One region of the Deinococcus yavapaiensis KR-236 genome, then DNA from elsewhere that is predicted to be linked to it. Evidence: riboswitches for the same ligand, from Rfam matches in the RefSeq annotation. Region 1 holds a riboswitch; each other region holds the start of a gene.

Region 1 (3,269 bases):
TCAAGATCACGGCGACCGGTAAGGTCATGGCGTTCAAGAGTGGCAAACGCCACCAGAACACCGGGAAGTCCGGCGACGATATTCGCGGCAAGGGCAAGGGCTTCGTCCTGGCCAAGAGCGAGTGGGCACGCATGAAGGCCATGCTGCCGGGAGGGAAATAAACCATGCCACGCGCAAAGACCGGCATCGTTCGTCGCCGCCGTCACAAGAAGGTCCTCAAGCGCGCCAAGGGCTTCTGGGGTTCGCGTTCCAAGCAGTACAAGAACGCCTTCCAGACGCTTCTCAACGCCGCCACGTACGAGTACCGCGACCGTCGCAACAAGAAGCGTGACTTCCGCCGCCTGTGGATTCAGCGCATCAACGCGGGCGCGCGTCTGCACGGCATGAACTACTCGACGTTCATGCACGGACTGAAGCTCTCGGGCGTCGGCTTGGACCGCAAGGTGCTTGCCGACATCGCCGCGCGCGAACCGCAAGCCTTCGCGGCCCTCGTGGAAGCGTCGAAGAACGCTCGCACGAATAACGTTCAAGCGTAAGCCCCCGAAGAATTCACGAAGAGAGAAGCGCTCCCCGATCGGGGAGCGCTTCTCTCTTCGTGGGTCCGTTACAAGGGCGCCCAGGTGAAGGTCGCCACGGCACCCGGCACGAGCATCACCGTGAAGGACTTGCCCGCTTCGCGTACTTTCACGCTGCGACTTTCGCTCGCGCCGTTCAACACGATCAAGGCGCGCGTGCCGTTGGGGTTGCGGAAGGCGACGCTTTGGACGTTGCCGACTCCGAAGGTCGTGGAGGCGACGCGCCGCGCGCCGGGCGAAACGAACTTGGCGGCGTGTCCGAGCGCGTAGTACTCGACGTTGTACCGAATGGCGCTTCCGTCGCTCGGAATGGTGACGACGCCTCGGCAGTTCCCGCAACCGCCGTTCGTGGGACCGCCGACGTCGTCGAGCGCGAGGTTCCACAGCAACACCGTCTTCGCCCAGTTTCTCGTCGCGCCGATCACGAGGTTCTCGACGTTCCACTTCAGATTGTCTCCGAAGTTCGTGGCCCACCCGCCGCCCGAGCATTCCGTGAAGTACACGTCCTTCGTGGGCCACGCGGCTTGCACGGTCGACTGGGCGCTCACGTCGCCCGCGTAGCAGTGAAAGGCGCTTCCGGCGAGGTAACTCGAGGCGGCCGCGTCGCTCAGCAACGTTTGGGCGTAGCTCGGCTCGTCCCAGTTGTGATCCCAACCGAGAAGCTTCGTTTGCAAGCCCGCCGCTTGGAAGGTCGGCCCGAGGTGCTGTCCCACGAAGCGTGCGGCGTCCGAAGCTTCGAAGCGCATCGACGGGTACGCGGTCGTCTCGTGGTGCGGTTCGTTTTGTAACGTCACCGCGTCGATCGGCACGCCCGACGCTTCGTAGGCGCGCACGAACTTCAGGAAGTAACGCGCGTACGCGTCGTACGTTTCAGGCTTCAAGCTGCCGCCGCTCAACGTGCCGCTCGTCTTCATCCAAGCGGGCGCGCTCCACGGGGACGCCATGAAGCGCACGCGCGCACTGACCGCGCGAATCGCGCGGGCCGTCGGCAGTACGTCCTGCTCGTCGCGGGCCACCGAGAAGTTCGCCAGCGTCTCGTCCGTTTGGCCGGCGGGCACGTCGTCGTAGGTGTAACTGCCGAGCGCGAAGTCCGACGCGCCCATGGGCACGCGCAGGTAACTGAGGCCGATGCCGAGCGCTGGATCGAAAAGCTTGCGCAAGACCTCCGAGCGTCGCGTGGCGTCGAGCTTCGAGTTGAGAAGCCACGCGCTCGACTCGGTGAGCGCCGCGCCGAAGCCCGCGATCTCCTGGTAGGTCCGCGTCGTGTCGACGTCGATGGTGTACGTGGTGCTTCCTGCGTCCGCTCGGAAGCTCAAGTCGCTTTGCCGGGCGAGCAGATTCTTCGCGTCGGCGGTCGTCAGTACCATTTGCGCCGCGGGCGCGGTGGTTTTCGTGCCTCCACCCAGCGCTTGCAGATCCGACGACGTCGCGTCGAGCGTCGAAAGTGGCGCTCCGCACGCGGAAAGCAGAAGGGTGAGCCCGATGAACAAGCGTGTCGGTACGTGCTTCATGGTCCTCGTTTCGGTAACCCGGCCGACTTCGAGAGTCCCGTGGCTTTGCGTCTCTTCCTCGCGGAAGGTTTGCCGTTTCGTTCGAGAGCTTCGGCGCCTGAACCGCTCTATTTTAGTGTGAAACTGCTGAGGTGTGAGTGAAAAACTGCAGATGTGGATAGAAGGCCGACCTTCTATTCGCCGTCACGACTCTTGTCTCCTTCTTTTTCTATGAAGACGCCCCCCTGATCGACCCAGCAAATATCGGGCGTCGAACCTTACGCTCGGGATTGCCGGAGTAGAGCCATGCAGCAAACCCCCCTCGATTCCCAAGTACCTCGACTGCCGCTCAGCACGCAACCGACGGTGTTCCTTGTCGAACCGGACGATCACCGTGCAGGAGAACTCGTCTTGGAACTCGTCGGTCACGGGTATGAAGTCGTCACGGCTCCTTCCGATGACGGCGCGCTTCCCTTGCTGCGAGAAGTGCAACCCGACATCCTCATTACCGCGTCCACGTCCGAGCACATAGACAGCGTGCGCTTCATTCAGCAAGTGCGCTCCGACTCGACGCTCGAAGACCTCCCCATCATCGTCTTGACGCACAAGGAAAGCATGCGCGACGTCATCGACTCGCTCGAGGCGGGCGCCGACGACTTCGTTTCGAGGCCGGTGAACGCCGAGGAACTGCACGCCCGCATTCGCGCCAAACTCGCGCGTCCGCCCACGCCACGCTCGCGCGTCGCGCGCAACCGCCGAACCGGCCTGCTGACCACCACGACCTTCGAAGGTGCCATGACCCGTGAAATGGAGCGCGCCGTCATCACGGGGCACTCCTTGTGTGTCGCAGAAATCCGAATCGAGGAGCTCGTCCGCCTGCGCGACCGATACGGCTCGGAGCTCGACGCGTCGGTCGCTCGTCAAATGACGGCGTTGCTGCGAGACCATCTGCGCCGCCTCGACGTCGTGACGCACGATTCCAGCGGCACGTTCACGGTGCTGATGCCCGAAACGCAGCCCGACGAAGCGATGGAGCGCGCTCGGAAAGCCGCCGCGAGAATCGTGTCGCATACCTTCACGATCCACGGCGACCGCCTGCGCCTCACCCCCTCCATCGGCGTCACCCTCTACCGTCGAGGCACGGACGCGGCGACACTTCGCGCGCAGGCGAGAACCGCGCTGGAATACTCGGCGTCCCACCTCG
Region 2 (3,269 bases), on a different contig from region 1:
GCCGTCGTTGCAGCAAGTTGAAGCACGCCGCGCCGAGGGCGATCGCGCCGAGCGTGGCGGCGAAGCGTGTCAAGGTGGCCGTGTCGGCTTGGCCGCTGCGGACCGCGTCGATGGCGCGAGCGAGCACGCGAGGAGAAAGGGTGACGAAAAAGGCGGTCAGGACGACCGCGACCGCGCCTATCACGTACTGACGAGTGTGGCGTCGCAGGTAGGGCGCGAGTTCGGTCAGGACTTGCAGCATGTCGACCTCATTCGAGAAGGCAGTTTCGCACAGGTGGGCTGGAGGCGTGTCGAAGACGGATGCGGGCACGTTCACCGTTCGAAGGCGCCGAGCGGGGCGCGAACGGCGACGCCGACCTTTGGCGGTCGTGGTACGGTCGGTGCATGACCTCTTCCCCGTCCTTGTCGCCCCGCTTCGAGTCGGCCCTCGTGTTCGCCGCGCGCCTGCATGCCGTGCAGACCCGCAAGGGCAGCGGTACGCCGTACGTCGCGCACCTGCTGGGCGTGACGAGCCTCGTGCTGGAGTTCGGCGGTTCGGAGGACGAGGCGATCGCGGGCCTGCTGCACGACGCGCTGGAGGACGGCCCGACGAACACGGGGCGCAGCGCGCTCGACATCGCCGGCGAAATCGAGGAGTCGTTCGGCGACGAGGTCGCGCGTCTCATGTGGGGTTGCACGGACGCGGCGCCCGACGAGCGTGGCGTGAAGGCGCCGTGGGCCGAGCGCAAGGTGGCGTACCTGGATCGCTTGGCCCTCAAGGACGCCTCGACGCTTCTGGTGTCGGGCGCCGACAAGCTGTACAACGTGCGGGCGATCCTGCTGGACTTCCTGACGAGCGACGTCGGTGAGACCGTGTTCGAGCGGTTCACGGCGGGACGTTCGGGCACGCTGTGGTATTACGAGCGACTCGCCGAGACGTTCGAGCGTCGCGCGCAAGACGAGGACGTGCGGGAGCGCCGTGGCTTGGTCGCGCTGATTCGCGAGCTTCGCCGCACGGTGGACGCGCTTCAGCACGCGGCGGGAAGTTCGCGTGTGAAGTCGCGCGACTTCGACCCGACACGACTTTGACTTCTTTCTCGCGAGGCTGTCGCTCAGGAGAGCAACGTTTCTTTAAGTGAGAAACGTGTATAGAACCTTCTGAGCAATTCTAAATGATGTTCCTCATCACGATTGCACATCCAATTCATATAGTGTTAACACAACGCTTGTCGTTTTCCTCGCGCGCGAAACCGCGCAGGAGGCTTTGAACCCTGCTCTGTAATCCGGGCACCTCGAGCAGGGGGAGCCAGTGGTGCGACCGACCTCGCAGTTCTTCTCGCTTTTTATGCCTTCCGCGCCAGTAGGCAACCGAAAGGGAATCGGCTTCTCATGCATCAACTTCACCGCCGCCGTTCGACCCGAGTCTTCGCGCTTCTCAGTACGGCATTGATCCTCGCCTCGTGCACGCGTCTTCCGACGCCTCTCCCCTCGACCTCCTCCGGAAACGGCTCGACCGCCGCGCCGAACGCGCGGCGCGTGGTCGCGACGGGCCTCACGACGTCCGGTGCCAAGCTCAAGGGCAGCATGTACTGGCCGCGCAAGGCCGTGAATCCCATGTGGTGGCCCGAGTTCGAGGACGGCCGCCTCACCGAGAGCGACATCCGCGCCGACTTGCAGCAGATGAAGCGCGACCTCGGCATCAACACCGTTCGCGTATTCCTCTTCTACGACGTCGAGTACCGCAACCTCGGCACGCTGGGCTTCACCGACGGTCAAGGGCACTTCAACGACGCGCGCCTCGCCACGGTGGGCCGCTTCATCGACATCGCCGCCAGCGAAGGCCTCGACGTTCTGCCGACGCTGTTCATGGAAGAGGAAACCAACGAGCACGGCGGATTCAACTGGGACACGCTCGAATCGAATTACCCGTACCACGAGGCGTACACGCGCTGGCTGGTCCGTCTGCTTCGCACGAAGCCCAACGTGCGCGGCGTCAACCTCAAGAACGAGCCCGACGGCTTCGGAGCGTGGGCGGACGCGACGACCGCGACGCGCATCCTCACTTGGATGGGCAAGCTCAAGGCGGCGATTCGGCAGGAAGCCCCGGACTTGCAGGTGTACGTCAACTCCGCCGCGTTCGACAACACCTTCAAGTCGTTTCCGGACGCGCCCGAGGGAAGCCGCAGCATCTACGAACTGTCCGACGCCTTGACGTTCAACAGCTACCTGTGGGCGGACAACGGCTTTTGGCCGTACGCGGTGCCCGCCACCATCTTCCGCTACATCCAGGACAACAACACGCAGCGCAAACCCGTCGTGCTGTCCGAACTCGGCTGGCCCGCGCGCGACGACGACAACGGCATGATCGTCCCGAACGTGCAGTGGAATCTGCCCGTCGGAACGCGGCCCAGCACGCCGAGCACGCCCGAGATGCAAAAACGAGCCGTCGAGGAAAGCGTGTACTGGGCCGAGAAGTTCGGCTTCGAGGGGCTCATCGCGTGGGCGGCGTTCGACCCCGCCCCCACGTCGTACCGCAATCCTTTCGGCCTCATCGACGAGAACGGCGCGCCTCGTCCTGCGAGCACGTCCTTCGCGCGGGCGTTCACGAATCAGTACGGCACGAACGGCGAAGCGCCCGTGTCGCTGTACGACGGACGCGCGACGCTCGGTAAGGTGAACGGCATCGACGGCACGACGCCCCTCCCGGCCGGCGTGAATCTCGACGCGGGCGGATCTTACTTCACGGCGCCCTTGCGATACTCGGGTTCGGTGACGTTTTCGCTGCGCTTCCGGCAAGTGAACGTACCGACGAGCGACGGTCTCGCCATCGGGGTGGTGAACGCGACGAGCGGACGCGAGATTCAAGTGCGGCGTGAAGAGTCCAACCGCTTGTGGCGCTTGTTCGTCAACAACGTCGAGATGGCGCGCACGCGTTCCGACGCGGGGCTCGGAACGGCGCTCGGCACGATGGGCATCAAGGTCGATCGAAGCGCCTTGACCTTTACGCTCGACGGAACGACGCTGAACTTCTACGGCCTGAGCGGCAAGTCGCCGTACACGATGAAGCTGACGAGTTCCGAGGTGTCGGGCACGTGGCGGTTGATGGCCGCCGCCTCGTCCTCACCCGTCGAGTTGCTCGAAGCGCGCGCGCTCGGCGCGGCGAAAGCGACTTACTGACGTCGCGGCGACCGCGCCCTTCTTCAAGGAGAGGACGCGGTCGCCTTGCCCGGCGTGACTTCGACGGCTTCGAAACGCGCGGTGCCCGCCGAGCTTTGCAAGCCGACGCGGCC
Region 3 (3,269 bases), on a different contig from region 1:
CGGTGTCGCGTCATGCCCGTACTGCCGACTGCCCCACGGCACGGTGAAGCCAAGACTCGTGTTGTCGAGCATGCTGCGTTCTGCGGCCGTGACACTCCTCGAGGAGAAGGCGAAGGTCTTGACGAACTTCACTGGCGCGTTCGGGTCGTTCGGGTACGACAAGCGCGCGTTGTCCGTCGCGCGCATCGCACAACGACGAGGCCGTCTCCGTCCCGTTGCGTTTCACGGCGAGCGCTTCGCGGGAGGTGGCGTGCCTTGAGCGAACGCGGAGGACGCCAGGAGTGGCAGGAGGAGGGCGCGCATGTTGCCTCATTTCAGCATGCTCGGTCGTCATTGCCCGTCGAATTCGCCACGACGGTGACCCGCCTTCACGGCGGTGGTACCCGCGTTGTTGGACGTGCGATCGAAGCGAAAACGTGGTCGTGACGTACTGCCTCAGCACGATGGCGCGTCACGCGAACCACACGCAAGGGTGAGTCCGGCCCTCGTGTCACCTTCGTCGTGCAAGAGCCGCCGCCAAGGGCCGTGGGCATCGCGCGCTCATCTTCAAGTGAACAAGGGATACCTTTTCGTTCGTGTGGATGACTGCCATTGCACTTCAGGTGTGTAAGCACGATCGAAAACAGATCAACCTGCGCGCTTCCCATCGCCGCATGCGCTTCATCGACCGCGACGTGCAACACTTCGAGAAGACGACCTCAAACGCTGGAGGAGGTTCGCATTGCCGCATCATGTTCAAACGAGGAGCACCTGTTCCCGACGTTGGCGACGTCGTGAAGTACGCGGGTGACGCCTACCGCGTCGAACGCCTCATCAACCAAGAAACGCGCGCCTCAGACGCGATCGCGTACGCCGTACAAAGCACGATCTGAAGCAAGGCCGTTCGTCGGCCATGCGGTTGTGCCCTTCTGGAACGCGCGGAATGCGGGCAGGGGTGACAAGAGCCATGCCCCTCGGAGGAGGGGTATGGAAGGCCAACGTTGCTGAAGTGAATTAGGGAATCAATACACGACGATGGGTGTGTTCGGCAGCGCGACTTTGATTGAGTTCCACGTGACGAAAAGGCCGCCATCTGCACCGGAGGTGATGCGCGGTTCGCCGTCTTGCATCCAGCCGCTGCGATTTCCGTCGTCACCCGTGCAGGACAAGTCCGTGGGTGCGTTCGTGTCAGTGCTCGAAAACCCCTTGAGGTTGTATCCCGTCCACTGTCCTGTCTTACGCGCTTCGTAGGTGATCGTGGCGTTGATGTTGCTGGTGCGCTTGACGGTGCGCGTGATGGTTTTGATTTCACGGTCGCGGCCAACTTCGACTTCCTTATAGCAGTCGAGTTCGTAACGCACGCTCTGCTCGAACGTGAAAGTCACGTTTTGCACGTATCGTTGCGCTTGGGCGTTGTTCCAATTGAAGGCGGTTTGAACGTCGCCTTTGCCGACCCAGCCGACGCCGTTGCTGTCGACGTTCACGCTTTGCGCGGTGATGGTCGACTGGGGAAGCGTGTCGAGCGGGGTTTGTCCGCAGGCAGCCAGGGTGATGGCGGAGGTGAGGACGAGGACCGCGGAGAGGGTGCGACGCGCGCTGTTGTTCATAAGTCTCCTGAGAGCCGGTCTCACCACTTGCTCCACCCATCCGAGGTGACCGAGTTGCAGGATGAGCTTCGTTGCATCTCATGAGTTGAGAAGGTGTCAGCGAAGCTTGAAAGGGCTCACTTCGCTTGTGCGGGGCTGAGGTGAGGGTAGAAGAACGTCGCGACGCTTCTTACGTTCGCCTTGATGTTCTTACCCTAACAACATTCTACTCATAACCTTGTTACAGTCTTCTTACAACGACAGGAGCTGCGCGACTGACGAAGGCTCCCGTAAACGAACACTGCTGAACGACCAACAATGCCAACAGGCCCGCTCCTTGTCGGAAGAGCGCGCCTTCCACGAGTTTCTCGATGCACGCGCTCCTCCGAAGAACTCAGGGCCGCTCGACGAGCGAGCCGTCCGACACTCAACTCTTGCACCACGATGGAGAAGACCACCACCACGTACGTCATGACCAACAGCACGTCACGCTCACTTCCCGGCGGAAGACTCAGCGCCAACGCAAGACTGATCGCGCCACGCAAACCACCCCACGTCATCACGCGGCGCGTGAACGGGGAAAACGCGTCGCGTCGCCGCCGCAGCATTCACTAGGAGTTGCACGCTCAGCGCCCCAAGCAGCAGCGCCGTTCCGGAGAAGCGCAACACCACGACTTCCAACGCGAGCAGCACGAAGAGGAACGTATTGAGCAACGCGTCGAGCAAATGCCACAAGCACTCGAAATTCTCCCGTGAAGACAACGCCGCTGGAATGCGGTCCGTCAGCGATCCGATCAGGAAGCCCTCCGCGACGGCCGCGAGTGGCGCGAACACGCGCCACTGCTCCGCGAGCGCTGTGCACGCCAAGACCACCGCCAGTGACACCAGCACCTCCACCACTAAATCACTCACCGTTCGTAACGCCACCCCGCCAGCCGTGCCGACCGCCGCGCCGTGCGCTTCTTACGCGAAGTTGCGCGCGACATTCAACGGTGACATCCCACCCGCGTTCTCGTGCGCTCCTCCGGCGAGACTCGCGAGAACGACGAATGCCACCACGCCCACACCGTCGGTGAACAACGATTCGCCCGCCATGAGCGTCTCGATGCGTCTTGGAACGCGCGCTTGCTTCAAGATGGCCAAGACGGCCACGAGATCGGTCGGGGAGATCAACGCGCCGAACAACAACGCGTACAACCACGACACGTCGATTCCGAAGAGTCGCAGAAGCCCGAAGGTGAGCGCTCCGACGACAAAGGTGGACACGAGAGTGGAGATCAACGCGAACGACACGACAAGTCCGCGTACTTGCCACAAAGCGTGGGAGTTCATGCCGAGCGCACCTGCGAACAGCAGAAACGACAGCACGCCTTGAAACACGAAGTTCGTGAACTCGATCTCACGCACGAGCGCGATGGCTTGCCGAGCAACCGACAAGTCCAACGCGACGAGTAGAGGGTCGCGCCGCTGGCCGCGAAACCGGCGATGGTGACGCCCATGGCCGCCGGAAGGCGAAGGTAACGCGCGTTCCACCATGACATGGCGGCCGTCACGGTCACGAGGAGAGCGAGGAGGTTCAGGTCACGCATCGTGGCATGGTCGTGCACGAGGAAGCTTGTCGAGCGCGGTTGTATGAAATTTCGAACCGTGCACCCCCAACTAAGAATCGTTGTGGGTGCACGGTTCGGCCTTCGTTCGAACCTG

What was found. Region 1 has a riboswitch for cyclic di-GMP ahead of DES52_RS04620 (glycoside hydrolase family 30 protein). Riboswitches for the same ligand answer to the same signal wherever they lie in the genome.
Region 2: another riboswitch for cyclic di-GMP. It lies ahead of DES52_RS19960 (glycoside hydrolase 5 family protein); the one in region 1 lies ahead of DES52_RS04620 (glycoside hydrolase family 30 protein).
Region 3: another riboswitch for cyclic di-GMP. It lies ahead of DES52_RS17525 (LptM family lipoprotein); the one in region 1 lies ahead of DES52_RS04620 (glycoside hydrolase family 30 protein).

The regions. Positions count from the first base shown of each region.
Region 1 covers NZ_QJSX01000003.1:89,878-93,146, forward strand. The annotation lists gene rpmI (50S ribosomal protein L35) at 1-161, shown strand, start outside; gene rplT (50S ribosomal protein L20) at 165-536, shown strand; gene DES52_RS04620 (glycoside hydrolase family 30 protein) at 605-2,086, opposite strand; cyclic di-GMP riboswitch class I at 2,096-2,170, opposite strand; gene DES52_RS04625 (glycosyltransferase family 2 protein) at 2,372-3,269, shown strand, end outside.
Region 2 covers NZ_QJSX01000021.1:43,384-46,652, reverse strand. The annotation lists gene DES52_RS19970 (ABC transporter ATP-binding protein) at 1-241, opposite strand, end outside; gene DES52_RS19965 (HD domain-containing protein) at 385-1,068, shown strand; cyclic di-GMP riboswitch class II at 1,228-1,311, shown strand; gene DES52_RS19960 (glycoside hydrolase 5 family protein) at 1,369-3,156, shown strand; gene DES52_RS19955 (acyltransferase family protein) at 3,180-3,269, opposite strand, start outside.
Region 3 covers NZ_QJSX01000016.1:5,897-9,165, forward strand. The annotation lists gene DES52_RS22620 (hypothetical protein) at 1-186, opposite strand, end outside; gene DES52_RS17520 (hypothetical protein) at 654-872, shown strand; gene DES52_RS17525 (LptM family lipoprotein) at 1,002-1,586, opposite strand; cyclic di-GMP riboswitch class II at 1,590-1,672, opposite strand; gene DES52_RS23035 (cation:proton antiporter domain-containing protein) at 2,058-2,477, opposite strand; gene DES52_RS23040 (cation:proton antiporter domain-containing protein) at 2,529-3,008, opposite strand.